DNA from 3 places in the Lysinibacillus sp. JNUCC 51 genome. Region 1 is predicted to be linked to each of the others. Evidence: riboswitches for the same ligand, from Rfam matches in the RefSeq annotation. Region 1 holds a riboswitch; each other region holds the start of a gene.
The links. A riboswitch is a leader RNA that binds a small molecule or an ion and turns the genes downstream of it on or off. The one in region 1 is predicted to bind S-adenosylmethionine.
Positions count from the first base shown of each region.

Region 1 (10,404 bases):
CCAATCCCTCTAACATTTTGAATACGTGATTTGGATTGACCATCATCAATTTTTTTTCGAACAAGCTTGACTAAAGCATCTAAGGAATTATTCGAAACATCGTAATCGTAGCCCCAAATATAAATACAAATTTGTTCTCTAGTTAGTACACGACCTTTATTAATAAATAAATACTCCAAAAGTAAAAATTCATTTTTAGTTAGATCAATACTTTCATTATTGTACAAAAACACACGAGAATCTACATTCAGCTGTAATTGATCGATCTGGATAACCTGTTCTATCACTTTATCTTTTCTTCGTAGTAACGCGCGAACTCTAGCTAACAATTCCTCTATTTTAAAGGGCTTTACTATGTAATCATCTGCGCCACTATCAAGACCTTTAATAATGTCTTCTGTATCGTCCCTCGCTGTTAGCATTAATATACTACCATTGAACCCAGTGTTTCGAAGCTGCTGGCAAACTTGAATTCCACTAAGGTGCGGCATCATCCAATCTAAAATAACAAGATCATATTGCTCCGTATGTGTATGGTCTAGCGCTTCCTGGCCATTCTCCGCTTCAGTCACATGGTGAAATTCTTTCTTTAAAATATGAACGATATTTCTTCTTAACCGTGCATCATCTTCTGCTAGTAATATTTTCAAGGCAGCTTCCTCCTATTTACAATATTCAACTAAGTATACGCTAAAAAAATGAAATGAAACTGAAAAAAGTTCCTTCCTCCGCTATATGTATTCCATAGTTCGATAAGAGTTGAAGTTTTTCCTATCTATAATGTTCTTAAATATAGAAATAGGGGGACAAATAATGAATATTTATAAATTTACAGTATTGTTAGTTTTAACGACATTTTTAATGGGATCTTCATTTGCCATTGTTAAATTGGGATTGCCTTATGCATCACCACTATTATTGGCTGCACTTCGCTTTATACTTGCAGGGATAATGATGGCTGTCGTCGTGTTCGCGTTAAGACCTCATCCAACTTCAAAAGAAGGCTGGATGAAAATTTTAACTATTGGAGCATTTCAAACTGCGGGTGTGATGGGCTGTATTTTTTTAAGCCTACGGACGATTACAGCAAGCGAATCCTCTATTCTAACATTTACGAATCCTTTGCTTGTCGTCATATTTGCTACAATATTTACGAAAGCGCGTTACCGATTGTATCAATGGTGTGGTGTTTTCTTGGGGCTAATTGGTGTTACGATTACAATGGGTATGCAGATTGAAGGGGAAATCGGAATTCTTTTTGGTATTCTGTCAGCTGTTTTTTGGGCAATTGCGACACTACTGGCTAAAAAATGGGGTGTTTTATTTGATACATGGGTGCTATCTGCCTATCAAATGCTTTTTGGTGGTTTATTACTTTTATTGGCAAGTTTCGTGTTAGAACAACCATTTTTTACTGTGTATGTTCATTCAGTTTTCATTTTATTATGGCTTAGCATTTTCTCGTCAATTGTGCAATTTGCCGGCTGGTATTATCTTTTACAAAATAGTGATCCTGGAAAAACGAGTGCCTTTTTGTTTTTAGCTCCTTTTTTCGGCGTGATAACAGGCTGGATATTATTAGATGAACCATTTAAGCCATCGTTAGTCGTAGGAGGGCTGTTTATAATTGTTGGTATTTACTTAGTGAACCGTAATTTTACAACTAACGCTAAAAAAATATCCGCGGAGAGTCGAGTATAGACTATCCGCGGAAAGAAGACAGCGCCCTGTGCCCGATTATATATCTAACTGAAAAACTTCTTTAAAGCCAGTGCTTCCTTTTTCGGTAACTTTAATGGCACGAATAGACGGGACACGAGTCACCCAACCCAAACTTAATAAATGTGCAAGTATCCCTTGACCAAGAGCACCAGCTAGATGATAACGTCGTTCACTCCAATCCAAACATGCAGGGGAAAAAGATCGTCGCTTTCTTTTTAAATCATCTAAATCAAGACCGAAATCTGTAAGAAATTGTGCGCCTTCAGAGGTTATAAGAAACTGTTTTTCTTCTAGTTTTAAATAACCTGCGTTAAGCAATGATTCTGTTAATTGAACACCTAGTTTACCAGCTAAATGGTCATAGCAAGTTCTTGCACCCTGTAATAATTTCATTTGGCTAGATTGTTTTAAAGAGCGTACCTCGGGTGGAGGAGAAATCGCTAAAAAAGATTCTAGTAAATGAGCAATTTCTTCGTCTGCTAATTGAAAATATCGATGACGGCCTTGTTTCTCTACTTTAACAAGTTTACCATCTACTAACTTTGCAAGATGAAAGCTAGCAGTCTGAGGCTTAATAGCTGCCATATAAGCTAATTCACTGGCAGTATGAAAACGACCATCCATCATACTAGCAAGCATCGTAGCCCTAGAAGTTTCTCCAAGAAGCGAAGCGATTTCAGCCATATTTGGATTAATACCCATTCGTCACAACCCTTTCTGCATTTCATATTTCGATTTTCGTATAAGTATTTATCGTTTACAATAATACATAAAAAGGTGGGAGTAAATAGCTATGAAAACATATTATGCCGTAATTTTCACATCACAAAGAACAGACGAGGATGGAGAAGGCTATGCCAAAATGGCAGAAGTAATGGATGAACTAGCACAAAAACAGCCCGGTTTTATCCGTGTAGAAAGCTCCAGAAATGCTGAAGGGAAGGGCATTACTGTATCCTATTGGGAATCACTAGAGGCTATTCATGCGTGGAGAGAAAATTCAAAACATCTAGTTGCACAGCAATTCGGAAAAGAAAAATGGTACATGCAATATAATGTGGAAATTTGTGAAGTTATAAAAGATTATTCTTTTATAAAGAATTGAAAGTATCAATATGATGATTTTTTACCATGGAAAAACGTTAATTACATAAGCGTTTTATGCGATTAAAAACTAATAATATCAAAATCTTATGAACATTATAGTATCATGAAATCATCACTGAACTAATATGGAGAAAAGTTACCTACGATCAATAAAGGCTTATACAAGAATGTCATCTCGTTTTAAATAGTTTATCTATTACTGAATTAGTTATAGTAAAAAGGGCATATAACAATAAAAACATCCAGATAAAGTTCAAATGAAAATCTTCAACTATATAAATTAAGAGTCCAACAATTACTGCGATTATTAAAGATTTATATACTGTGCTCATTCATCAAGACCTACCTTTTCTAAAAGTATTAAATTTTATTACCAATTATTTTACATCAACCCCTTGGAAATTCCGAATATAATTATCAAACAAACAATACGGAACCGTATTCAGCTCATGGAGAAAGAGAGAGGGATTAACCCCTGACCTCTCATACCACTGTAAGTACGGTTCCGTATAGGACGGTTCAAATCAGATAATTAACGTAACGCAGGTGTTCATAACGTTCTTACAGAATTACCCCAAATAAAAAATCCAATCGTTTTGATTAATCTTTTCTCAAAACGATTGGATTATTTTAATGTAATATCAATATTATTTAAGTGATGAAATCAGGCTGTCTTTTTTGCTGGGTATCCGATAAGGATAGCGATGATTCCGCAAATTCCAATAAGGATTGGATAGAAAGAGTATTGTAGCATGCTCACTGGCGATATGCCGGCTACACTTGCGGCTGCCAGGAATTGGGCTCCGTATGGAAGAATGCCTTGGATCGTACAAGAGAAAATATCTAATATACTTGCGGACTTTCTCGGCTCAATCTCATACTGATCAGCAATATTTTTTGCAAGCGGACCAGCAATTAAAATTGCAATCGTATTGTTGGCAGTAGATAAATTAGTTAAGCCCACTAGGCCAGCAATGCCAAATTCAGCACCCTTTTTCGATTTAATTCTTCGTGTCGCAAGGTGAAGTAGAAAGTCAATTCCTCCATTAAACTTAATAACCTCAACCATTCCAGCTATTAATATTGCTAGGAATGCCATTTCATACATGCCTGCCATTCCTTCGCCAATCTTTTGGAAAAGGCTCATTAATTGATAGCTGCCATCCGCTAAACCAACAGCCCCAGCGAGAACAATCCCAGTTGCTAGAACAAGGAAAACATTCATTCCAGCTAACGCTAAAATAATAACCAAAACATAGGGAACAATTTTTATCCAACTATAACTTAAATGCTCAACTTGTCCCGTTTCACCCATTGTGATAACCCCTAAAATAATGCTCGTTACAATAGCGGCCGGCAACACAATCCAAAAATTAACCTTAAATTTATCCTTCATTTGTGCGCCCTGTGAGCGAACGGCAGTAATTGTTGTATCTGAAATAAAAGATAAATTATCACCGAACATCGAACCACCAACAATCGCTGCCATTACTAAAGCCATAGGAAGGTCGATATGCCCGCTAATCCCAACTCCAATTGGCGCTAGTGCAACAATCGTTCCTACCGATGTACCCATTGATAGGGAGATAAAGCAGGCAATAATGAACAAGCCTACGACAAGCAGGTTTGGCGGAACGACCGATAAAGCAAAGTTAACAGTGGAATCCACTGCCCCCATACCTTTCGCTACTTCTGAAAAGGCCCCAGCCAAAAGAAAAATAATAACCATCAGCATGACATTTAAATTTCCTGCGCCTTTGCAAAAAATATCAACCTTTTGCGCAAACGATTCTTTTCGATTCATCGCAAGAGCCACAGCGCCTGAAATGGAAATGGCTACAATGACAGGGAAGGCGTAAAAATCACCTGTAATAACACCTGAACCAATAAATAAAATCAAAAAAACAACAAATGGGATGAGCGCCCATGGATTTTCTTTCTTCATGTCTACCTCCAAAAAATGTCTATTCTTTTTTACGAAAAAAGGCCTCTTCTTGTGATAACAAGAAGAGGCCTTATATTTATAAAACACTCCTCTTATCTATCAAGCCTTTGCCTGCTGGATTTGGCACAGTAACTTATTCATAAGTTCCGCTGCCGAGATTTCATTGGGCCAGTCCCTCCATCTCTCTTGATAAGAAGCAAATATATTATTTTTTTTCACAATAATAAATATTATAATAAAAAACCGATATTTGCAACATATTTTTATTCGAATTTTGTTTTAAAGCTATATTCAGAAAAATTTATTGAGGAAAATTGAACATGTAACAAGGGTCAGAGGAAATGTAATTTTTAGTACGGTTGTGAAAACTTAATATAACAATTGAAGGGGGATTTAAAAGAAGTGTTGCAACTTAAAAGGAGGCGCCCTTTAAAATGGAGAGCGCCTAAAACATTTGTGGTAAAAATTCGTTCATAAAGCGTTGATTTTTACGCAGCCATATTTTTAAAATCATACGATGCGTTAGAAGTCGTTGTCTTTTATGTGGTCTAGACTTTGCCTCTATCAAACTTTGTAGTAGAATACATGTTTCTGTTGCGAATGCTTGTGGGTCAACGAGGACATCAAGTTTATAATCAATTAACTGAGCTGCTTGAACCTTTGCAAGCAATTGTGCAAAACGTGTATTCATTTCTGGAAAGTTTTCTTCTAGTTCTAGGTTGATTAAAGTATTTAGTGTTTGTTCAATTTCAGCTTCGAGCGCTTTTAATTGTTCGATGGAAGGCTGTGTCAAAAAATCACCTCTAGTTTCTCATAAATGCTGCTACACAAGGAAAAAGCCAAGTGCTGCGAAAAGTAAACCGAATAAAACTGTAGTGCATATATAAATAATCGCTTGTCTCCATTTTTTTTGCTCTAATAGTTGCAAACATTCAAAACCAAATGTTGAAAAGGTCGTATAGGCTCCTAAAAATCCAAGCCCTATAAAATGCCAAATCCAATCACTTGGATGTAATGCAAATAGAAAGCCAAGGGCAAAAGAACCTGTTATATTAATAAAAAATGTTGCCCATGGGTATGTATGGACAATCAATTTTCCAAGATAAAATCTTGTTAGTGCACCCAAAAATCCACCGATACCAATAATTATCATACGATGCGCCCCTTTGCAAGCTTAAATCCTAGCCAAGCACAAGCTAAACCGCCAAATACACTCACTAAAATATAAAGAACGGCTTGTAGCCATTTACTATCCTGTAAAAGTAATAGCGTTTCTAATGAGAATGTCGAAAAGGTTGTAAAGGCACCAAAAAAGCCAGTACCAATTCCTAAAATAATAGGAGTACGCTTTGTAAACGTTGTAAATAGCCATGCTAAACAAAAGCAACCAATTAAGTTTATGCAAAGTGTTGCAAATGGAAAACCACCGTTATTTGAAAGTGCTAGACCAAGGCTATATCGACAAATGGCTCCCAAAAATCCGCCAATTCCAACAGCTAAAAATGATTTCAAAGTAAAGACTCCTTATTAAATTTCTATATTAAAAAGTGTATCATGAGATACCCACTTTAGATATATTTCTATAGTTATATGGATTCAAATATATCAAAGAGAGATCAAATTTAAAATGACATGATTTTTTTATTATATTTTACTCCGTTTTACCAGCCTTGATTCAAATGTTTTCTTCTAAAATACTATTTTAGTAAACTATCGATTTAGAAAAATATATTTCTTATATTTCCTGTCAAATTACTTCGTAGTTAATGTCCCTATATCATCTCTTAATATGTATATATCTAACAAGGAGGAGAAGCTCTTTAGTAATCAAACACTATTACACCGTTGACTGAAAATCTGATAACGGTTAATCCGTTATGCGGAAAGCCCGTTAACGGAAAAACTGCCACTACTAATTCATAAATTACTAAATAATAATTATTATTGTTATAGGGCTGGGGCCTTAGAAAGCACACAGTAAAATTCAAAACAGTAAACGACGTTTCAACTTATATTCAACTTGCTAAGGACGGAGATTGTGGCATTGGCATATTACTAGTACACCGATAGTTGTTATAGTGAGCAAAAATCTCTATATTTGCTATTCGCGAGAGGAAAGTCTAGTTAGATAACAGGTTGCTGCTTGGATAACTCCCTTTTTTTGGCTAGCGACGGTTAGCGGTTCTTTGTTTTTTTGTGAAGTGGACGATAAATTTAAGTTAGGTGATAAATTTAGAAGCTGGTTGATAAATTTAGAAAGTTGGTTGATAAATTTAGAAAGTTGGTTGATAAATTAAAAAAGTTAGTTGATAAATTAAAAAAGTTGAGCAATAAATTGAAGTTAGGCGACAAATCAGAGATTTGTTCCGATAAATCTCAAGATTGTTCCGATAAATCGATTTGGACCCTATCGAACTGGCTTTGTTCGATAGGGTCTTCCAGAACTTATCAGCAGGTGTCCAAACATCCGCTGAAATAGTGGAAGCTATAATTGATCTTTAACATTGTCAATGACAGTATCAAAGTCTTTATTGGTATCGACACTTTCCGTTATTGTAAAAACATAACCATCTGGATCTTCTAAAGTTAATTCTTTTGCATTCCAAGGTTGAACTGTCGGTTGTTGAATAATATTCGTTTTATTATCTAGTGCTGCTTGATAAATACTGTTAATATCACTAGAGAATAAATTAATAATGACTGAGTCAGAGGTGCTGACTTCTTTAGCCTGTAATAACATCAAATCTTGGTACTTTGTTCCTCTCAAATGTGTCATTGAAGTTGTTCCGTTAGCATCTGGAAAATCAAATACTGAATTGAAATTTAGTACGTTAGCATACCATTCCTTTGACTTTTCAATATTTCTTACTTTTAGCTTTACAAATAAGGGCATTTGATAAAATTCATGCATGTTTATTTCCTCCTTTAGGTTAATACAAACTAACCATAAAGGTTTACGTGACGTTAAAGTCAATACAAATAGTTGTAGTTTTTAATTCTAAATTTTAGTTCTTACTTATCGTCCCCATATTTTCACTTTTAGCAATTCGATACTTTAAAGCGTTAATTATTTCCTGAAAAATGTAAAAAATAACAGTGAGCTGGTTGACAAATATTTCTAAAGTGTGATAATCTTCAATAACACTATAACAATCTTAAGTAAAGGAGGGCATGACGATGTTAATTTTATCAGTATCATATCAAAGTACAACTGCATACATTGTCCATGTCTTCTAACATTTTTATTTTTCGTTGTAAATAAATGGCATGGGTAACTCCTGGCCTTTTATGAAGAGACACATGCTCTTTTTTGGGGTATGTGTCTTTTTTGTTGCAAAAAAGGGTTGTAGTGACAACAAAAAAGGAGTGCATGTGTATGCGAAACAAAGTACAAAAAATGATTTTCATCAAGATATTTATGGATAGTGGGTAGCACAGCTTTAACAGCACTAGAGAAAGAAGGTTATAATGTATGTTTGATGTTTTAAGTAAATTAAGTTGGTTTTTTAAAAAATACTGGAAGCAATATACTGTAGCTGTTGTGCTATTAATGATAGCAAGTGGCTTAGAAGTTGTTCCACCGTATTTACTAGGGTCAATTATTGATATATTGACTGCTGGAGAAATGACACCAGCTCTTTTAACGAAGTATGTTTTGATTTTTGTGTGTATCATGATTGGGGGCTATGTCCTTAATTTTGTGTGGCAATTCAGATTATTTGAAGGGGCCATTAACCTAGAGAAAATTTTACGTCGAAACCTTATGGAGCATTTTTTGCGCATGACACCGACGTTTTATGAGAAAAACCGTACCGGAGATTTAATGGCACGTGCGACGAATGATTTAAACGCAGTGTCGCTGACTGCTGGATTCGGGATTATGACATTGATTGATTCCACAATCTATATGGGCTTTATTATTTTTGCCATGGGTTTTATGATTTCGTGGAAGCTTACTTTTTTTGCAATGCTGCCAGTGCCGATCATGGCCATCCTTATTCAATATTTAGGGAAAATTGTGCATGAACGCTATATGAAGGCGCAGGATGCTTTTGGTGAGCTTAATGATAGTGTTCTAGAGTCGGTTGCAGGTGTGCGAGTTGTACGGGCATATGTACAAGAAAAAAAGGACGAAACAAATTTTGCGGAGATGAGCGAGATTGTATATGAAAAAAATATGCATACCGCAAAAATTAACGCATTATTCGGGCCGATTACGAAGGTCGGTACTGGAATTAGTTATGTTGTAGCGCTTGGCTATGGTGCTCATCTAGTGGCGGCTGATGCTATGACAGTTGGGCAGCTTGTAACGTTCAATGTTTACTTGGGGCTAGCAGTTTGGCCAATTTTTGCAATTGGGGAACTTATAAATGTGATGCAGCAAGGTAATGCTTCTCTTGATCGTGTACAAGAAACGCTAAACTACGAGGCAGATGTTCGGAATATTTCGAATCCGCGAACGATTGCGACACCGAATGCGATTGGCTTTGATGATTTAACATTTCAATATCCGATGAGTCAGGTAAAAAACCTCCAGGAAATTTCGTTGTCGTTGAAAAAGGGGCAAACACTTGGGATTGTTGGTAAAACAGGAGCGGGTAAAACGACCTTCCTACGACAATTATTACGCGAGTATCCAATTGGTGAGGGGCAGCTATCGATTGATGGAGTCGATATTACTGCACAAACGAAGGAGCAGTTACTTGACTGGATTGGCTATGTTCCACAGGATCATGTTCTATTCTCACGGACTATTCGTGAAAATATTTTATTTGGGAAAGAAGATGCTACACAGGCTGAATTGCAACAGGCGATTCGTGCAGCATACTTTGAAAAGGATTTAAAAAATTTACCAATGGGCCTTGAAACACTTGTTGGTGAAAAGGGTGTATCTCTTTCAGGTGGTCAAAAGCAACGTGTTTCAATTGCGCGTGCGCTTATTAAAGACCCTGAAATTTTAATGCTTGATGACTCGCTTTCTGCTGTAGACGCCAAAACAGAGGCAAGAATTATTGAAAATATACAGCGAGAACGACAAGATAAAACGACGATTATTACAACGCATCGTTTATCAGGAATTCAGCACGCCGATTTAATTATCGTGCTAGATGAAGGCCAAATTGTAGAGCAGGGAACACATGAGCAGCTTCTTGCACAACAAGGATGGTATAAAGAGCAATTTGACCGTCAGCAGCTAGAAGGAGGTGCCTCATGAGTACGAGTCAACGTTTAACGCGCTATGCAATGTATTTTAAAAAACCGATACTACTTGGACTATTTTTCTTAACAATCGCCGTCTTTACGGAGCTTGTTGGGCCTTTTATTGCGAAGCATATCATTGATAATTACATGACAATTGGCCGCATTGAATTAAAACCAATTACTTGGCTATTAGTTGTATATTTACTTTTAGCAATAGCTACAGCTGTTTTACGCTATTTTATGTACATCTACTTACAAATGGGTGCCAACCGTGTTGTACAAAAATTACGTAAGGATGTATTTGAGCATATTCAAACATTGCCAATTCAATATTTCGATAATTTACCAGCAGGGAAAATTGTAGCCCGTGTAACGAATGATACCGAGGCTGTTCGAAATTTATATGTTCAAGTACTTTCAAACTTCGT
Region 1 is NZ_CP065545.1:4,634,789-4,645,192, forward strand. It holds gene JNUCC51_RS22360 (response regulator transcription factor) at 1-650, opposite strand, end outside; gene JNUCC51_RS22365 (DMT family transporter) at 814-1,701, shown strand; gene JNUCC51_RS22370 (ArsR/SmtB family transcription factor) at 1,738-2,424, opposite strand; gene JNUCC51_RS22375 (antibiotic biosynthesis monooxygenase family protein) at 2,516-2,827, shown strand; gene JNUCC51_RS22380 (Na+/H+ antiporter NhaC family protein) at 3,494-4,786, opposite strand; SAM riboswitch class I at 4,864-4,970, opposite strand; gene JNUCC51_RS22385 (hypothetical protein) at 5,220-5,567, opposite strand; gene crcB (fluoride efflux transporter CrcB) at 5,598-5,927, opposite strand; gene crcB (fluoride efflux transporter CrcB) at 5,924-6,286, opposite strand; gene JNUCC51_RS22400 (VOC family protein) at 7,260-7,685, opposite strand; gene JNUCC51_RS22405 (ABC transporter ATP-binding protein) at 8,247-9,989, shown strand; gene JNUCC51_RS22410 (ABC transporter ATP-binding protein) at 9,986-10,404, shown strand, end outside.

Region 2 (10,404 bases), 2.5 Mb from region 1:
GTATTCATTTTCATGTAATACTGCTGCAACCGGTAAACGAGGTTTTACTTCATTGCGACGAGCAGGAACCCCAATTGTTAAGCCGAATAATGGGAAAACATAGTCAGGTAGATTGAATAATTCGCTGATTTCTTCAGGCTTATTACGCACTCCTCCAATATAACAAATTCCATATCCCATAGATTCTGCAGCAACAACAAAGTTTTGAGCGAATAATGATACATCAGCTACTCCAACAAGTACGTTTTCTGCTGAATCTGCCACAATATCTACGCCTTCTAATTTACCTGCTGATTGCAGACGCTTAAAATCTACGCAGAAGACAAAGGCACCACCAGAAGTTTCGTATTGACGAGGATTACCAGAAAGCAATCCTAATTTTTCTTTTTTCTCCGCATCTGTTACCCAAATTACGCTATAAGCTTGTACAAAATGTGATGTAGCAGCCATTTGTGCAGTAGAAATTAATTCTTCAATAATTTCCTTTGAAATCGGATTTCCATCATAAATACGAACCGAAGAATGGTTCCGTAATAATTCTTTAACCATTAATAAAATCTCCTTTTCCCCTTTATATATATCAAGAGCATATCACGCTTTATCTTCAAAATCGAATTTTTCCGACATTGAAATTATTTTCAGATAATTTACGAATGCACAAAATTTCTCGTAATATAAAATATTTTGTTAGTTATAGATTAAAAATTCTAAATAGTTTAAAATTATACACGAACGGTTTATTTGGTTGGATTTCTAATAATTGGATAACTATACCAGAAGGGTTAAACCGAGAAGAAATCTAAAATAAAAAAATAAAGTGGGATGGAGGAATAAGGAATGGCAGAAAAGTTGGCGAGAAAGCTTCGTAATGAACAGTTACGGAGCAAGGTTGTAACAGCAGAAGAAGCAGCATCTTGGATTAAGGATGGTATGGTACTTGGGATGAGCGGATTTACCCGTGCAGGTGATGTTAAAGTGGTACCTCTTGCACTTGTGGAGAAAGCTAAAAAAGAGAGCTTCAAGGTAGATGTATATACAGGTGCATCACTTGGCCCAGAAGTTGATCAATACTTAGCAGAAGCTGGTGTTATTCGTAAACGTGGACCTTTCCAAGCGGATGCTGGTATTCGTAACAAAATCAACAGTGGCGAAATTACATTCGTTGATGCGCATTTATCACATAATGCGGAGCTAGTACGTCAAGGTATTATTGGTCCTATTGATTTTGCGATTATTGAAGCGGCTGCTATTACAGAAGACGGCTTACTAATTCCTACAACTTCAGTTGGTAACTCTCCAATTTTTGTGCAAGAGGCAGACCAAATAATCATTGAGTTGAACGTAGCTCAGCTTGATGCATTAGAGGGTGTCCATGATATTTTTGTGCCAGGACCGCAGGGGAAACGTGATCCAATTCCATTACAAAATGTATCCGATCGGCTTGGCATAATTGGTATTCCATTAGATTTAGATAAAGTAAAAGGCATTGTCATTTCAGATATTTTAGATGCGCCATCAACGATCGTTCCAGCAGATGAAGAAACAGATATTATGGCCAATCATTTATTAAACTTCCTACGTGAAGAAATTAAAGTAGGTCGTTTAACAACAAGCTTAAGACCAATCCAATCAGGTGTAGGCTCAGTAGCAAATGCCGTTTTATTAGGCTTTAAAGATTCTGAGTTTGAGAACTTAGAAGTATATTCAGAAGTATTGCAAGACGCGGTATTCGAATTAATTGATGCAGGGAAGGTAAACTTCGCATCTGCTACTTCTATTACTCTTTCAGAGGAAGTTGGAAACCAAGTTTATGGTAACTTCGAAAAATATGCAGATAAACTAGTATTACGTCCGCAAGAAATCTCTAACCAACCAGAAATTATTCGCCGACTCGGGTTAATTTCTGTTAATACAGCACTAGAAGTAGATATTTATGGGAATGTAAATTCTACGCATGTTTCTGGCACAAAAATGATGAATGGAATCGGCGGCTCCGGGGACTTTGCACGTAATGCGAGATTAGGTATTTTCGTCACAAAATCTTACGCGAAAGGCGGAAATATTTCTAGTATTGTTCCAATGGTTTCGCATGTAGATCATACAGAGCATGATGTAGACGTAATTGTCACAGAGCAAGGGGTAGCAGACCTACGTGGCCTTGCTCCAAAAGAGCGGGTTGGGCTCATTATTGATAACTGCGCACATCCGGATTATCGTGAGCAATTATGGAAGTATTTTAACGATGCCAATGAAGCAACAGGTGGACACCATACGCCACACAATCTAGAAAAAGCACTCTCATGGCATGTGAATTACGCAAAAAATGGTACGATGAAGAACCCTGCTTTATCGAAATAATAAAGTAATGAAAGCCTTGAAGGAGACAATTAATCTGTTCCTTCAAGGCTTTTTGTTGTTTTAATAACAGCTTCTTCTAGCTCATCATCAAAAGTTGTGGATGACATTAATAAAAACATATGTCATGTATGTTAGTTGTTTGGAGTGGAGGCTGGGTGACTCCTTGGGGTCATCGGACGCCCCAGGAAAGCGCCCAGCCGGAACGGAAATCGACCACACGTTATGGTGACGATCCCTTCTCCTTACAGTAATCCAATCCATTTCCAATACGTTGCGGAAAATAGAAGAACTAAGATGTATCCAATAATCGTTAATGGAATACCAGATTTTAAGAAATCCTTTGTTGTAAAGGCTCCAGTACCATAGGCAAGCATATTTTGCGGTGCACTAATAGGTAAGAGGAAGCCAAAGCTAATGACGAATTGTTGTACGATAACGAAACCAACCTGATCGACATTAGTCGTTAATGTTGAGGCTAAAACGATAAATACCGGTATAAGTGCAGATGCTAAGCTTGTTGCACTCGCAAAGCCTAAATGAATAAGAATATTAAATAGAGTAACTAGCGCAATTGTTGCTAGAATTGGCATAGAATCTAAACCGAGTGAACCGAATACTTTATCAGATAACCACGATGCACCTTTTGTATTAAGCAAGACCGTTCCTAGCATAATTCCTACAGCAAAGACGATAATTGTACCCCAGGGAATATGTGATTCAACTTGCTTCCATGAATAGACTCCAATTTTTGGCATTAATAAAATAGCAATTGCAACGATTGTGACCGTTGTCGTATCGAACGGGTGAAGTTTGCCCTCAGCAGCCCAGAAAAATAGTAAAACTACCGATGTTATGATCAATCGAATTTCGGGAGCTTTTAATGGACCAAGTTCCGCAAGCTGTTTTTTGATTACTTCTTTACCACCTTCAATATTGCTTGTTTCAGGCTTAATTAGTGTAATCATAATGAAAAATAGAGCGACTGACATGATGATTGAGAAGGGGGCAGCATAAAGTAACCAAGCACCCCAAGAAATATCCACACCAAACTGTTCTTTGATGAAGTTTAAAGCGACCATATTTTGAGCTGCTGCCGTCTTAATACCGATATTCCAAATAGAGACAGCTTGCACAGATGTAATGACAAGTAGAGCAGCAAGTCGACTATCACGTGGTAAACCAAATGCTGCTACCATTCCAAGTAGTATTGGCACAACTGCGCCAGCACGTGCAGTAGCAGAAGGAACAAAGAATGCGAGTGCAATAGATACTAAAATAGCACCGAAAACAATAGCTTTCGTTTTTGTTCCTACTAGTGAAAGTATCCATAGCGCAAGTCGTTTATGTAAATTCGTAATTTGCATGGCTGCTGCTAAGAAAAGAGCTGCGGCTACTAGTGCAACTGCAGAGTTACTGAATCCACTTAACGCCAGTTTTAATGCATCCGATGTTCCTAGTACTCTCGTTGGATCGTCCATTGACGGAGCTAACCCTAGTAAGATTGTAACGAGAGCAATAATCATGGCAGAGCTAACGGGATAGGAAACTGCTTCTGTAACCCAAAGGATGACCGCGAAAGCTAAAATAGCCAAAGCTCGTTGTCCAGCTACAGGTAAATCGCCGTTGTTCGGTAAAAAAGTTATGATGATTAGGGATGCGAACGCTAATGCAATCCAGAGTGGCTTTAAATTACGTTTCGGTTTTGCTTGTTCAGAAGTAGACATACTTTTTCATCCTTTCTACAAACATTACTGCAATTTTCTATAACATCGGCTAGTAAAATGCTTTATTAAGAAAGTTAATTTGTCAATTTATTGTAAAAAGACTACTGTGTGAAATACCCTCTATTTATAGCAATAACAGGCAGTTACGAGAAAATATACGGTCATAGAAAAGACGAAAATGATATTATTTATTCTTGTTGAATGCTGAAGTCACTTTAGGCTCAGTTCCTAGCATTAAGCGCTTAATATTTTCGATATGCAAAATGATTGCTATACAAAAAAGTAATAGAGCTATAATCGTCGGGACTGTTCCAGGAATCCATAAAAATGTGACTGTACAAAAAACGAGATAAAATTCAAGTACACCGACAATTAAATAATTTGTCACAAAAGAAAAAATAACAAATAAAATGAGTGCGAATAAGCAAATTTTCCAATCAATCGCGAGTAATATCCCTATGATTGAGGCAGTTCCTTTGCCGCCATTGAAGCCCATATAAAATGGGAAATTATGACCTAGAATGACACCGGCAGCTACAATATAGGTGAAGAGCCAAACTTGTACTTCTGTTAATTGTGTTATATCTGCTAAATAAGCTTGTGCACCGATTATTGCTGCGACACCTTTACCGATATCGATTAGTGCAACTAATATGCCGTATTTCCAGCCAAGGGAAAGTGTTGCATTAGAGGCACCAGCATTGCCATGACCAGTCTTTTTTAAATCAACTCCGGATAAAAACTGAGCAACTTTAGAGCCGTGAATACAGCCAATCAAATAACCAACAAGAAGAAAAATAATAACGGCTTTTATCATAAAAGTCCTCCTTTCCAAATAAGCTCATCACTAAAAGTTAGAAATGACATTTGTTATAACATATGCTCTGAAGTTGATTGTTGTGGAGACTGGACGCCCCCAGAAAAGTGCTTGGTCGGAACGGAAATCAACCCCATGTTTTGGTGATAGGCTATGTAAATACTAAAATAGTGTATGCGTTCGTAATACGTAAAAAAGCAGACAGAAGTTTCGGAAAAAATAAAATTTTAGTGTTGACAGAGAAAAAGTCTATGTTTATACTGTGTAACAACGATGGAAATTGAATCTCATATACTCTTATCAAGAGCGGCGGAGGGATAGGCCCTATGATGCCCGGCAACCAGTAAGTGACGAACTTGCTAAGGTGCTAATTCCTACAGATTCTTATTGGATCTGGCAGATAAGGGGAGGAAAACTTGCAACCGCGACCCTCTTCTTAGCTGAAGAGGGTTTTTGTTTTCTACTGAAAAAATCCTCCTCATCTCCGGTACCATCGTAAAAAAATAACCATTTGGAGGTATACAATGACAAAGTTTAAACCTGAAACATTGCTGTTACACGGTGGGCAAGAGCCAGACCCGGTAACAGGATCACGAACAGTACCGGTATATCGATCAACGGCTTTCGTTTTTAAAGACACTGCTCATGCGCAACGTCTTTTTGCTTTAGAGGAAGCCGGTAATATTTACACACGAATTACAAACCCAACTGTAGATGTTTTTGAAAAACGTGTCGCTTTATTAGAAGGCGGTACAGCAGCAGTAGCACTTTCATCAGGTGCAGCAGCTATCGCATTTTCCATTTTAAATCTTGCAGGGGCAGGCGATGAAATTGTTGCAGGTAGCTCTTTATACGGAGGTACTTATAATTTATTCGCAAATACACTACCAAACTACGGAATTAAAACAATTTTTGTAGACGAAACAAATCCAGAAAATTTCCGTGCTGCTATTACTGATAAAACAAAGGCCGTGTTCGCTGAAATTTACGGTAACCCAAGTTTAAAGGTACTAGATATTGAAGCAGTAGCAAATATCGCACATGAAAATGGCTTGCCATTAATTATTGATAGCACATTTGCGTCACCATATGGCTCTACACCAATTGACTACGGTGCAGATATCGTTGTTCATTCCGCAACAAAATGGATTGGTGGTCATGGAACAACTTTAGGTGGCGTTGTAGTAGATGCAGGAAAGTTCGATTGGACTCGTGGACGTTTCCCAGGCTTTACTGAGCCAGATGCTTCTTATCACGGTTTGCGTTATGGTATTGACACAGCAGATGCAGCATTCGCCACAAAACTGCGCGTGCAATTACTACGCGATTTTGGTCCAACATTAAGTGCAGATGCAGCATTTAATTTATTACAAGGTTTAGAAACGCTTCATTTGCGTATTCCTAAACACAATGAAAATGCATTAGCGGTAGCTGAATATTTACGAAACCACCCATCTGTGGAATATGTAAATTACAACGGCTTAGAAGATTTCCCTACTTATAATTTAGCTAAAAAATATTTGAAAAATGGCTTCGGTTCAGTGCTTACATTTGGTATTAAAGGTGGACGTGAAGCAGGGCGTAAATTAATAGATAGTGTGAAATTATTCTCGCACGTAGCAAATGTAGGGGATGCTAAATCATTAATTATTCATCCAGCATCTACTACACATCAGCAACTATCAGCTGAAGAGCTAATCCAAACTGGTGTAACTGAGTCGCTCATCCGCTTATCCATCGGTTTAGAGGCAGTAGAGGACATTATTGCAGATTTAGAACAAGCAATTGAACAAGTAACAGCTTCACAACAAGAAGTAGAAGCTTAATAAAAAATACATTGGCTAATGTTGTAGCGTTTACGTATTTTCTCATTCGATTGTCCTCATTTGGTAATGCGTCAAACGTTGCTACATCATCCGCTCACCTCATTTGGTGAAGTAACTGAAATTTTATAAAATCAATACCTAGTAATTTTATAAGTATTATTGACTTATTTAATTCCTTGTTTTATACTAGGAAATAAGAAAAGTGTTCGAAAAGCTACCAACCTAGAATCAATTTAAAGCGCCTACTGGTAGATCGGTAAAGTGTTTTTCAATCAATACTCAAACTAAATTAGTTTCATAAGTGCTCCCCCACTTTTGAATATATATGAAGAGGAGTAGTTACTCAGCCAGTAACTACTCTTATCTACAAAACTGATCATAAAGGAGTGTTTTAAATGGGAAATGTGTATAGTGCGCAAAACATTGCATCTTATCTTATTTATGAGCTAAATGAAGGTCATGTGTTTGTGAACAACATGTCCATTCAAAACATACTTGCGTCAGTTGAGCGTAAATGGCAAGAGATCTTTGGACATTCAGCTTATAAGGAATTTGTTGATGTCAAAGAGGAAAGCTATACAATAAAAGAAGTTTTCGAAGCTTATGAAAGCTATGGAGCGAGTCATATTCCTCTACCAGCGACAGAGTATTATTTAAAATATGGCACTTTCCAATTAGTTGAACGTACGTATGCAATACCAAATTTTACGCAAGAGGAAGTAAGACTGGTGCAACAAGCTTTAACACAATATCGTTATAAATTGCTAGCCAACGCTAGTTAATTAACCCTCATATATTTAGGCTCATTCTCTGCTGCTACAGGGAATGAGTTTTTTAATTAGATGGTAGTAGATATACTGAAAAATTTTTAATTAATATATTTAAAAAGAACAATTTTTATGAATGTCTTTACATACATATATATAATAGAAGAAAGGCATTTGTTTTTAACTTTTTTCAGCAATGTTTTATGTAGCGAAAGCAAAGTGTCAGTTACAGGTGTATTTGTAATAGAAGCGCAGTTACAAAAGTCTCTCACCTCTATATGTGGTGAGATGAATGCGTATTTACGTACTTTTCAGCGAGGTTGCAAACATCCACTGAAATAAAGGAACTCAGTCTAAGAACGCCACGTCCTGTGGCAACGACTGAGTGACCAACATCGTGCTGTGTTGCCGCTGCCGCTACGCTTTCGCGCAGTTAAAACCCTTTTGCTGTCGCCTCGCTTTCGCACAAAGAACATTTGCAGGCCTAAGCACAAAGCCGATCCCGGACGCAATTATATCGAGGCATAATTGATAAAGATCCGTCAAAATTTGTTCAATTATTATAGATTTAAGTGTAAAAATCATATAATAAAAGGAATGAAAACGATTTCCTTTGCACGTCTGCAGAAAACAAATGTCCTTCCTAGAAAGATTTTTCTTGTACAATGTATGTATTTGCGTTACAATTTTCTTTAAGTTGAATTTTGAATTATTTGAATTTGTTTGTTTCACGGACTTTGTATCTTCATTCAGAATATTTTTTGTAGCGAGAGTGAAACAACATGACTAAATATCTGTTTGAAAACGAAGTGTTAGAAACACGACAAATTGACCTGCTTTGCAAAGTCGGCGCACAATTCAAAATCTGTACGAATTAAGCTGAGACGAAATAAATTTAATGAAACTGCGGAATGTAAGTTGGAGGGAATAACAACAATGGCAACTATAAAGGCAGCTATATTAGGATTTGGAACGGTAGGTCAAGGAATTTACCATATATTAAACGAAAAGCGTGAAGAGCTTAAAAATAAATTAGGAATTGAGCTAGAGGTAGCAAAAATTTTAGTTACAGATGCTAGCCGTGAACGTGTACCAGGCACAGCACATTTAATGACAACTAGTATGGATGAAGTCTTAGCGGAACCAGGTATGCAGGTTGTTTTTGAGGCGATCGTCAATGAGGAGCCAGCATTTACTTATTTAAAGCGCGCTGTTGAACATAAATGTCATGTCATCACAGCTAACAAAGTAATGTTTGCAAAACGAGGCTTGGAACTACAGGATCTTGCAAAAGCAAACGGTGTTTTTGTAGGCTTTGAGGCAACAACTGCTGGCGGTGTACCAGTTATTAAAACGATGAAAAATATTTTGCTTGTCAATGATGTTAGTCGTATTCAGGGTGTTTTAAATGGGACATCCAACTATATTTTAACGAAAATGCGTTCACAGGGCTGGTCGTTCGAAACTGCATTAAAAGAGGCGCAAAATTTAGGTTATGCAGAGGCAGATCCATATAATGATATTTCAGGACAGGATGCCTTTAAAAAATTAATGATTTTAAGTGCTTTGGCATTTGGAGAGCAACCAGACTGGGCTGACGTCGAAGTAGTAGGTATTGATAGTATTTCGGCAGAGGAAGTAAAAGAAGCATGTGAAAAAGGCTTGCGTTACCGCCACGTTGCTGAGGTTGAGAAACTAGCAGATGGTAAAGTGGTCGCAAAGGTTGGCCCGCAATTAGTTGATAAAGAACATCCACTTTACCCAGTTGATGACGTCAATAATGCTGTGGCATTGGATACTAATTATATTGGCACATTAACGCTAATTGGACCTGGGGCAGGTATGTATCCAACAGCCAGTGTTATGGTTGAGGATTATGCGGAAATTATCGGTAAGCGAGCTGGATTTGTCGTAACAATATAATAGATGCCTATCATTCAACAATGTTGTAATTGTTTGAATGATAGGCATTTTTTAATCCTCATCTTTAACATCAATATCCTCAGGAATAGGTGTATTCCGCCAAATTTCAATTTCTTCTTTAATACGATCTAATTGTTCAAAATAAGTGCTGAACTGCCCGCTATTAATCAGTATTTGGTCCCCGTCGTATACTGAACGAATACGGCCCTCGTAAACTAGGCGAAGTACTTGATCCTCTGGCATACCAAGTTCGATGGCTGTTTCTTCAATTGTTTTATACATAATTTTCGCTCCTTTTGTTGTTTTTATTATAACCTCAGTTTAATAGAAAGCCTACTATGGGTTAATAAATGAAAGAAAAAGGAAAATGGTAATTGTTTGAATTTGGATAAATCTGTATTATTAATGATAATGAGGTAGTGACGGTCGAGGGGGCAATAAATGATGTATCCATTTTTCATACTTCTAGCGGCTATATTATGGGGCATGACAGGAACTGTACAAACATTTTTGAGTGTAGGAATATCTCCGATAGCTGTAGCAACAATTCGTTCCGCAATTGGTGGCGGGTTATTATTAGCTATTACTATTTTGCTACGTAAAATAAACTTTCTGAAATGGTCATGGAAATGGACAATTTTAGCTGCGGCGAGCATTGCATTGTTCCAAGGCCTTTTTTTCTCATCAATTCGTCTAACAGGTGTAGCTATTGGAACCGTTGTAACGATTGGTAGCGCTCCTGTCTTTTCTGGTGCTTTAGAATGGATATTATGGAAATTACAGCCGACAAAGGTGTGGGGAATAGCAACTGTAATGGCAACACTCGGCTGTATTTTATTATTCGTTAATAATGGGGAAGAGGCTGTCCATATGGGAGGGATTGGGCTAGCCCTTTGTGCAGGTCTCTCCTTTGCGCTGTACACAAATATTAGTAAAAGGCTAATGAGAAAAGAAGAGGCGTTACCTGCAGTAGCGATGACTTTTTCAAT
Region 2 is NZ_CP065545.1:2,013,593-2,023,996, reverse strand. It holds gene chrR (class II chromate reductase ChrR) at 1-549, opposite strand, end outside; gene scpC (succinyl-CoA:acetate CoA-transferase ScpC) at 838-2,358, shown strand; gene JNUCC51_RS09745 (DASS family sodium-coupled anion symporter) at 2,601-4,082, opposite strand; gene JNUCC51_RS09740 (glycerol-3-phosphate acyltransferase) at 4,267-4,899, opposite strand; SAM riboswitch class I at 5,194-5,306, shown strand; gene JNUCC51_RS09735 (O-acetylhomoserine aminocarboxypropyltransferase/cysteine synthase family protein) at 5,424-6,725, shown strand; gene JNUCC51_RS09730 (hypothetical protein) at 7,121-7,507, shown strand; gene JNUCC51_RS09725 (homoserine dehydrogenase) at 8,429-9,415, shown strand; gene JNUCC51_RS09720 (MerR family transcriptional regulator) at 9,467-9,697, opposite strand; gene JNUCC51_RS09715 (DMT family transporter) at 9,857-10,404, shown strand, end outside.
Region 2: linked by a shared signal. The riboswitch ahead of JNUCC51_RS09735 (O-acetylhomoserine aminocarboxypropyltransferase/cysteine synthase family protein) and the one ahead of JNUCC51_RS22380 (Na+/H+ antiporter NhaC family protein) in region 1 are both predicted to bind S-adenosylmethionine.

Region 3 (10,404 bases), 1.2 Mb from region 1:
ATTTAATTTTAGGGTGTGCAATGCCTGAAGCTGAGCAAGGCATGAACGTTGCACGTAATATAGGAGCGCTAGCTGGGTTACCAGATACAACACCAGCACAAACAATTAATAGATTCTGTTCATCAGGTTTACAAGCAATTGCTTTTGCAGCAGAGCGTATTATGCTAGGACATTCTAAGGTAATTCTTGCAGGTGGAGTCGAATCTATGAGTATGGTGCCAATGGTAGGTAATACACCTCGCTTAAACCCAACATTAGCAGAAACTGCTCCTCAATATTATATGGGGATGGGGCACACAGCAGAGGAAGTGGCACGCCAATACGATGTAAGTAGAGAAGATCAGGATGCATTTGCTGTGCGTTCACATGAGCTTGCAGAAAAAGCGATTAAAGAAGGTAAGTTCAATGATGAAATCGTACCAATCGAAGTGGAGCAGCATTATGTAGATGACAACAACAAGCCACAGGTGAAAAAATTCACTTTTAGCATGGATGAAGGTGTACGTCCAGGTACATCTGTAGAAGGTTTAGCGAAGCTTCGTCCAGCCTTCCATGTTAAGGGCAGTGTTACAGCTGGTAATGCCTCTCAAACTTCGGACGGTGCAGCGGCAGTACTAGTGATGGATCGTGAGGAAGCAGAAAAGCAAGGGCTTACACCAATGGCGAAGTTTTTAGGCTTTGCAGTTGGTGGTGTACCTCCTCAGGTGATGGGTATTGGACCAATCGTGGCAGTACCTAAAGCACTTGAAATTGCAGGGTTATCAATTGATGACATTGATTTATGGGAAATTAACGAAGCATTTGCATCACAATCCTTACAAGTCGTACGTCATTTAGGCATCGACCAAAACAAAGTAAATGTTAATGGTGGAGCAATTGCCCTAGGTCACCCACTGGGTGCGACTGGTGCCATTTTAACACTAAAACTTATTCATGAATTAAAACGACAAGGTAAGAAATATGGTGTCGTGACAATGTGTATTGGCGGCGGAATGGGTGCTGCAGGAGTATTTGAACTTCTATAATTTTTGCTAGATCAGCTTGGGGTGCAGCGTTTTCGGTTGCCTCCGAACAAAGTACTCCAAGCTTTTCTATATATTGGGGATTAAAAGCTATTAAAAATAGATATATAGGGAGGAATTTAGAATGACAGAAAAAACAACAGATTTCATTAAAGGCGGCGGATTTATTATTGAAGATGTGGAATTAGATCGTGTATTTACACCAGAAGATTTCACAGATGAACATAAAATGATTGCTAAAACAACTGAAGAGTATGTAGCAAATGAAGTGTTACCAGTCGTTGAAAATTTAGAGCACCATGAATTTGAGCATTCGGTTCGTCTTCTAAAAAGTGCTGGTGAGCTCGGCTTACTAAGTGCAGATGTACCTGAAGAATATGAAGGTCTAGGATTAGACAAAGTTTCTTCTGCATTAATCGCAGAAAAAATGTCTGTTGCTGGTGGCTTCTCTATTACACATGGTGCACACGTAGGTATTGGTTCTTTACCAATCGTACTTTTCGGAAATGAAGAGCAAAAGCAAAAGTATTTACCAAAGCTTGCATCAGGTGAATTAATTGCTGCTTACGCATTAACAGAGCCAGGTTCAGGTTCTGATGCATTAGGTGCAAAAACTACTGCGAAGTTAAATGATGCAGGGACACATTATATTTTAAATGGTGAAAAGCAATGGATTACAAATGCAGGCTTTGCAGATGTATTTGTTGTCTATGCAAAAATCGATGGCGATAAATTCACGGCATTTATCGTTGAACGTGCTTTCAATGGCGTTTCTGTTGGCGCAGAAGAGAAAAAAATGGGTATCAAATCTTCATCAACACGTACATTAATCCTTGAAGATGCAGAAGTACCTGTAGAAAACCTATTAGGTGAAATAGGTCGCGGACACGTTATTGCCTTTAATATTTTAAATATCGGTCGCTATAAATTAGGTGTTGGAACAATTGGTGGCTCAAAGCGTGCATTAGAGCTAGCCATTCAATACACAAACCAACGTCAGCAGTTTAAAACGAAGCTGTCAGATTTCAATCTAACAAAAGAAAAATTATCGACAATGGCTTCACAATTATATGCGTCTGAGTCATTAAACTATCGTACAGTAGGTTTATTTGAAGACCGTTTAAGTCAGCTAAGCCCAGATGAGCAAAAGCAAGGGAAAGTTATAGCTAGTGCAATTGCTGAGTATGCAATTGAATGTTCTATTGCTAAAGTATTTGGTTCTGAGACTTTAGATTACATTGCAGATGAAGCGGTTCAATTACACGGTGGTTACGGCTTTATGGCTGAATATGAAGTAGAGCGTATTTATCGCGATTCACGTATTAACCGTATTTTTGAAGGTACTAATGAAATTAACCGCATGATTGTACCAGGTACATTTATGAAAAAGGCGTTAAAAGGTGAATTGCCATTGCTACAAGTTGCTCAAAACTTACAACAGGAGCTACTTATGCTAATGCCTGAGGATGTAGGCACAGAGCCTCTAGCACAAGAAAAATATCTTGTGAAAAATGCGAAGAAAATTGCTGTTTTAGCAGCAGGTTTAGCGGCACAACGCTACGGCGCGAAGCTTGATCAAGAGCAAGAAGTATTGGTGAATATTGCTAATATCGCAAACCAACTATTCGCAATGGAATCAGCTGTATTACGTACAGAAAAAGCAATCGCTCGTGACGGTGCTGAAAAAGCTCATCAAAAATTACTATACACTCAAATCTTCTGCCAAGAAGCGTTTGCAGAAATCGAAAAAGAAGCAAAAGATACGATTCTTGCTTCAGCAGACGGCGACGCTGCACGCATGACATTGTCTGCGCTACGTAAGTTAACTCGCAACAACCCATACAACTTAATCGCGAAGAAACGCGAAGCTTCTGTTAAATTAATTGAAGCAGAAAAATTTGTAGTTTAATATTGCAGACTAACCTAGCTATCCGAATAGAAGAGATAGCTAGGTTTTTTTGTTGGAAATAAAAGTATAGATCTTGCAAAATGAGGGGGTGATTTCCGTTCCAGGCTGGGGCTTTTGTCGCTGACGCTTCGCTTTCGCGCAGAGCAAAGTTTTCTAGGGGGGTACGAAGAGCCGCTTGGGGCAACAGGTGTTTTTTGCGCGAAAGCGAAGTGCTAACGTAGCGACAGGGGGCCATTCTGTGCGAATGCGTAGTGCAACGAAGCGACAGCAACAGCAGGATGTTGGTTTCGAAGGCGTTATCACAGGACGTGATGGTTTTAGCCAACACTTTTAAGTTTTATCTACCAACTTTTAAAATTTATCTACCAACTTTTACGTTTTATCGACCAACTTTTGAAATTTATCGACCAACTTTCACGATTTATCACCCAACTTATGAATTTTATCGACATTCACCTGCAAAAGAGCAAAAAAAGATTCATACACAAACTGTGTGTGAATCCTTTGTCGCGCAGTCTTCTCCATTCAACTAATACGCAAAGTAAGCAACCTCTGACATTTGTTTTATAGTAAAAGGGTTTCGTCTACACGAAGCGAAGCGGAGGAAGCGGCTAAACGCTAGCCCACAGGAAAGCGCCCAGCGTGGAACGAAATCAACCCCACATTTTAATATGATGAGTTTCATTTTGGCTCGTAACAGTTATGATGGTATACTACAGAAAATGAGGGATACACTGAAAATGTAGTTCCTAAAAATGATAGTAGAGGAGCCTATAAATGACGATTCAACTAATTCAATATCCGAAATGTACTACTTGTAAAAAAGCTCAGAAATGGCTAAATGATAATGGGGTATCATACGAAGAGGTACACATTGTCGAACAACCACCTACAAAGGACGAATTATCAAACTTATGGCAAGCTAGTGGACAACCTTTAAAGAAATTTTTTAATACTTCTGGTATGAAATATCGTGAGCTTGGCTTGAAAGATAAGCTCGCTGAAATGACTGAAGAGGAGCAGCTTGAACTGCTTGCATCAGATGGTATGTTGATTAAACGTCCGATTGTAACCGATGGAAAAAAAGTTACTTTAGGGTTTAAAGAATCAGATTTTGAGCAAGCTTGGAAATAACCACTTTTAACTTGTTTAAGCAGTCTCCCACCTCTATAGTTGGTGAGATGAATACGGTTATAAGTCACTTTTCAAACAACCGCTGAAAGAAGTTAAAGCCTCCGGCGGATGTCACGGAATCGGAAAGAGTTCTTTGTGCAAAAACAAAGCCGAATCCAAACACAATTATGCCGAGATATAATTGATTCTTGCTTGTTTTTATGCAAGAAGTATGGCACACTGAAAGTGAATATATTACATATTTATGGAGGGGTTTTTTGCATGAGCACACCTAAAGACTTACGTTACTCTGAAGAGCACGAATGGGTAAAAGTAGAAGATGGTAAAGTACGTATCGGTATTTCTCATTTCGCACAAGCTGAACTTGGAGATATCGTTTTCGTTGAACTTCCACAAGTTGGAGACGAAATCAAAACTGATGATCCATTCGGTAGCGTAGAATCTGTAAAAACAGTTTCTGAATTATATGCACCAATCTCAGGTACAGTAGTTGAAGTAAATGCAGATTTAGAAGATAGCCCAGAATTCGTTAATGAATCACCATATGAAAAAGCATGGATGATCGTTGTAGAGCCTGCTGATGCATCAGAAGTTGAAAAACTTATGACAGCTGAGCAATACGAAGAAATGATTGCTGAATAAGACAAGCCAATAATAGAAAAACGTCGGAAACTACCGACGTTTTTTATTATCTTCATTCATTCTTCCACTATAGTTGGTGAAGTAAATGCAAGTATATTCCCTTATCAGTAGGTGTCTAACTGTATCAACGACAAAGTTTATTGATATAATGAATATAAGGGATATGTCTAAATGGGGGTGGCGTGATGTTCGAGGGAAAATGCTTAATTGTTGAAGGCCGATCGGATAAACTTCAAATTGAACCTATTTTAAATGAAGACGTAAAAATACTTTGTACAAATGGAACAATTGGTGTGCATCAATTAGAAGAGCTACTCGATCCGTATGAGGGTTGCGAGCTTTATACATTTTTTGATGCAGATACATCGGGAAATAAGCTACGGGCATTAATGGACAGACATTATCCAGAGGCTGAGCATTTACGTACGATGCCAACATATAAGGAAGTTGAGACAACTCCGAGGAAAGTATTAGCGGCGATATTGCTTCGTGCGCATTTCTCAATCCATAATGAATATATTTTGTAAGGTTGCGTGAAAAAAGATGGAAGAATGGTCAAAAGAGCAGTGGAACGCGGTTATCCAGTCAGGTGAAAAGGCTGCTTTTTATTTATATACACCAATGTGTGGAACGTGTGCAGTTGCATCGAAAATGATGATGGTTGTTGAACAATTGCTGCCACAGCTTCAGGTCGGAAAAGCGAATATTAATTTTATAGAGCAAATAGCTTATGATAATAAAATCGAAAGTGTACCATGTTTACTCGTATGTGAAGGCGGAGAAGTAACAGAAAAGGTTTATGCCTTTCAATCCGTACCATATTTATACGAATTATTAAAAAACTAATTGACTGAATATTAATCGCGTGGTAAAGTAACAAATATATTAAAAAAACAATAAATATATCGAACTCTTATAAAGAGCGGCGGAGGGAAGTGCCCTATGAAGCCCGGCAACCATCACAATCGTGAAAAGGTGCCAAATCACCCAAAGATTTATCTTTGAAAGATGAGAGAACGGTCTAACGTATAAGCTACGTGACCCCTTCTACTTATCTATTAAGTGAAGGGGTTTTTTATATGAGAAAAGGAGAATTCGCTATGATCAATCTTCAAAATATTACGAAGAAATACAAAACCGCGAATGGCGAATTAATAGCAGTCAAAGACGTCAACCTTTCCATTAATAAAGGAGAAATTTTTGGCATTATTGGCTATAGTGGCGCTGGTAAAAGTACAATGATTCGCTTGTTAAACGGTTTAGAAAAACCTACTTCTGGTACGGTGACTGTTAACAATCAGGAATTTTCATCCATAAAGGGGCAGAAGCTCAGAGATGCTAGACAAAAGGTCAGTATGATTTTCCAACATTTCAATTTACTTTGGTCTAGAACTGTTGCGGAAAACATCGCTTTCCCACTAGAAATCGCAGGTGTTCCAAAGGCAAAACGTGAAGCACGTGTGAAAGAATTGATTACACTAGTTGGTTTGGAAGGGCGCGATAAAGCATATCCATCACAACTATCAGGGGGACAAAAGCAACGGGTAGGTATCGCTCGTGCACTTGCTAATAATCCAGAGGTATTGTTATGTGATGAGGCCACATCCGCACTCGATCCAGAGACAACGGATGCTATCCTTGATCTACTTGTCGATATTAACGAACGATTAGGTCTAACGATTGTGTTAATCACACATGAAATGCATGTTATTCGTAAAATTTGTCATCGTGTAGCGGTTATGGAAGCTGGAGAAATTGTAGAACGTGGTGAAGTATTACAAGTATTCCAAGCTCCACAAGCAGCCATTACGAAAAAATTCGTTTCTCAAATTACAGATACGAAGGAAACTCAGGAAACTGTGGCACAAATTAAAGCAAATTATCCTGAGGGACAACTTGTTAAGCTAATCTTTGTAGGAGAAAAAACAGAGCAGCCTGTCATTTCACATCTTGTGAAACAGTTTGATGTAGAAGTAAGTATTGTACATGGAAATATTTCGCAAACGAAAAATGGAGCGTACGGTACACTTATTGTGCAAATTGATGGCTCAGAGGCCAATGTTGCTGCTGCACTTAGCTACTTAAATACAGTCGAAGTACAAACGGAGGTGATTGCAAATGCTAACTAGTCTTTTTCCGAATGTCGACTGGGAAAAAATGTGGGACGCTACGTATGAAACATTGTACATGACAACAATTTCTACGGTCATCACATTTATACTTGGATTAGTGATTGGAATCTTATTATTTTTATCAAGTCCCAACCAACTATGGGCCAATAAAATTGTGAACTTTTTAACAGGATCAATCGTTAACATTTTCCGTTCGATTCCATTTATCGTTTTGATTATCTTATTAATTCCATTTACGAAATTTTTACTCGGCACGATTCGTGGCGCAGACGCGGCTTTACCAGCATTAATTATTGGAGCTGCACCATTCTATGCGCGAATGGTATTAATTGCTTTACGTGAAATTGATAAAGGTGTTATTGAAGCAGCTCGTTCAATGGGTGCCAAAACGTCAACAATTATTTGGAAAGTATTAATTCCGGAATCTTTACCAGCGCTTATTTCTGGTCTTACTGTAACGGCTGTAGCACTTGTTGGCTATACTGCAATGGCAGGTATTATCGGTGCAGGGGGTCTAGGAAACTTAGCATTCTTAGATGGTTTCCAACGTAATCGCACAGATGTAACATTAATGGCGACTATATTAATCTTAATAGTAGTATTTATTATTCAATGGATTGGCGACTTAATTACAGCCAAAACAGATAAACGCTAAAAATTGTAGTGAAGGAGCTTGCTCACAAAAAAGAGGTTATCTCGGTTTTATACCGCTAACATATAAGAAAAAAGGGAGAGTAATAAAATGAAGAAGTTATTAACAGGATTATTGTTATCTGTATTAGTACTAGCTCTAGCTGCTTGTGGTGCTGGTAAAAAAGAAGAGAAAAGCTCATCATCTGATGCTGGTGAAAGCAAAGAAAATGTAACATTAACAGTAGGTGCTTCTAATACACCACATGCTGTTATTTTGGAAAAAGCAAAACCAATTTTAGCTAAAGAAGGTATCGATCTTAAAATTGAAACATATCAAGACTATGTATTACCAAACCAACATTTAGATTCTGGTGAACTTGATGCGAACTACTTCCAACACCTACCTTTCTTAGAGCTTAGCATGAAAGAAAATGGTTATGACTTTGTAAATGCTGGTGCTATTCATATTGAACCAATCGGTATTTACTCTAAAAAATATAAATCTCTTGAGGATCTTCCAAAGGGTGCAACAATTTTACTTTCTAGCTCAGTTGCAGACCACGGTCGTATGCTTTCATTGTTAGAAGCTAAGGGCTTAATTAAATTAAAAGATGGTGTTGATAAAACAGCAGCAGAAATAAAAGATATTGCAGAAAACCCTAAAAACTTAAAATTCGATGCAAATACAGCGCCTGAAATGCTTGTACAAATGTACGAAAATAATGAAGGTGATGCAGTTCTAATCAACTCGAACTTTGCAATCGATAACGGCTTAAATCCATTGAAAGATGCAATTTCTCTTGAAGATAAAGAATCTCCTTATGTAAATATTGTCGCTGTACGTGCTGGTGATGAAACAAAACCAGAAATTAAAAAATTAGTAGAAGTATTAAAATCTAAAGAGATCCAGGACTTCATTGTTGAAGAGTGGAAAGGCTCAGTTGTACCAGTTAAATAATTAATATTTATCAAAAAGGGTATGTAAGTATGACAGCTTACATATCCTTTTTGTTTGTCGACTAAAGAATAATTGCGTATCGATTAACAAAGGTTGATGTTCAATCCGAGTTGGAGCTTGGGTGGCTCTTGGCTTCAATCTCCTCGTCAATCTCCGGGACAAATCAACAGTTTCTCATCAGGATGAGGCGACAAGCTGAATCAAAATAGTGTTTTTTGAAGTCTGAAAGGGTATGTAAGAAATACAGCTTACATACCCTTTCTTCTATTATAAAAGGGTTGTCTTTTGTCAGAAAAATATAACATTTTATCGAAAAAGGTATTATTCTGTAGTTTTTAGCAAAAATGTAATAATATTTTAAACGTAATTGATTTACCAAAAATTTTGTATAGCAATTGTTTAGTCATCTTTATTACTATTGTTGTTGTGTTTATAAATCAAAAGAATGCTATAAAAATAATGAAGGAGAATAACATGCTTCTTCCATCAACTGGGGTGAACATCAATGAATAATTTAATTATCGCAGAAGACATTATGCAGGAGCATGAGGTAAAAGGGTATTTTGAAATATTGCGTGAGAGTGTTATTCGCTCACGTTTAACAATGACTGCAGTCTTTTTTAAAGTAGCAAATTCCTCACAAGGAACTGATATAGAACGAAATCAAGTGAATCATCAAATCTCGGCTTTTCTAAAATCAAAAATACGAAAAACAGATTTACTTTTTCAACTAGCAGATGGCATGCATTGGGGAATATTTTTTCTGCAAAGTAGTGAGGTAGAGGTAAAGGCGTTTTTAAAACGGATTTTCGCAATTCTAACGCAAGAAAGGGAATATCAACGAATAGAGTTAAAAGCTTCCGTTACTGAAATAAGAAATAATAGTGTTAACTTTGAAACATTGTTAGATAAAAATAAGCTCAAACTAGCAGATGACGAACAGCCGACTTGGTCAGTAGAGCAGGTTACAGATTATCGTGTACAACCTACGGAGCAAGTAAAGGTTAGCATTATTGAACAAAATGAAATCTTTAGAAAAGTGCTAGAAACGACGCTCAAAAATTTAGACATTCCTCATTATACTTTAGACGTGTCAACCTATGAAGATGGCTATAGTTTTTTACAGTCCGATAGCTATAAAACAGGCCATGTGCATTTAGTCGTGATGAACGATATTTTACCACGTAAAAATGGCTTAGAAATTTTGCACATTTTACGAGAAATGCCGAATGAGAAAAAGTTTATTATTTATATGATGTCAGAACGAAACTCAGAGATTGCGACACTTAATGCCTATGAAGGTGGCGTCGATGAATATATCGTAAAACCGTTTAATTTACGTGTATTAGAAGCAAAAATTAAGCAGACTTTTGCGAGGTTTTGGCTATGATCAAGCTGTCGATTTCTTTGCTTTTAACGGTCAGCGGCGTTTTATTAGTAGTTTTATTTTTATTTACGATTTATATACTTGTCCAGCGCAAGCGAGAGATTCGTTTTGCTGAAGTGCGTGATGCTTTTTTACAAAACTCCGCACAGCATTGGTACAACTATTTGATTAATGATGAAATTTTCTCTGTAGTGCTTGTTCCTAGAGGAAGAGCTCAAGTTACGGCTATAGAAATAATTTTTTCATCTTATTTGAAAAATATAACGAATGAAAAAGTTGAACATAAAATAAAAGAGTTTTCTAATCTCTATTTAAAAAAGTTTTATGAAAAGGATTTATCCAGTAAACGATGGAGTATAAGGATGAATGCTTTATATCGTATTGCTGATTTCCAGATAGAAGCATTATTAGATACTTGTCTACAATTCGAGAAAACCAAAATTTCGGAAGAAGAATATTTTCAGTTGTTAAAAATTTACTCTATTTTCCAACCAGAAATGTTTATTGAAAAAATTAAAGAATCGAGTGTCAGTTATTCTGAAAGTGAATATAGAAGATTATTTGCATTGTTAGAGGATGACGTATTT
Region 3 is NZ_CP065545.1:3,408,975-3,419,378, forward strand. It holds gene JNUCC51_RS16375 (acetyl-CoA C-acetyltransferase) at 1-1,025, shown strand, start outside; gene JNUCC51_RS16380 (acyl-CoA dehydrogenase FadE) at 1,147-2,931, shown strand; gene JNUCC51_RS16385 (arsenate reductase family protein) at 3,709-4,065, shown strand; gene gcvH (glycine cleavage system protein GcvH) at 4,327-4,707, shown strand; gene JNUCC51_RS16395 (toprim domain-containing protein) at 4,893-5,234, shown strand; gene JNUCC51_RS16400 (thioredoxin family protein) at 5,251-5,553, shown strand; SAM riboswitch class I at 5,618-5,722, shown strand; gene JNUCC51_RS16405 (methionine ABC transporter ATP-binding protein) at 5,808-6,836, shown strand; gene JNUCC51_RS16410 (methionine ABC transporter permease) at 6,826-7,494, shown strand; gene JNUCC51_RS16415 (MetQ/NlpA family ABC transporter substrate-binding protein) at 7,582-8,430, shown strand; gene JNUCC51_RS16420 (response regulator) at 8,936-9,820, shown strand; gene JNUCC51_RS16425 (HEAT repeat domain-containing protein) at 9,817-10,404, shown strand, end outside.
Region 3: linked by a shared signal. The riboswitch ahead of JNUCC51_RS16405 (methionine ABC transporter ATP-binding protein) and the one ahead of JNUCC51_RS22380 (Na+/H+ antiporter NhaC family protein) in region 1 are both predicted to bind S-adenosylmethionine.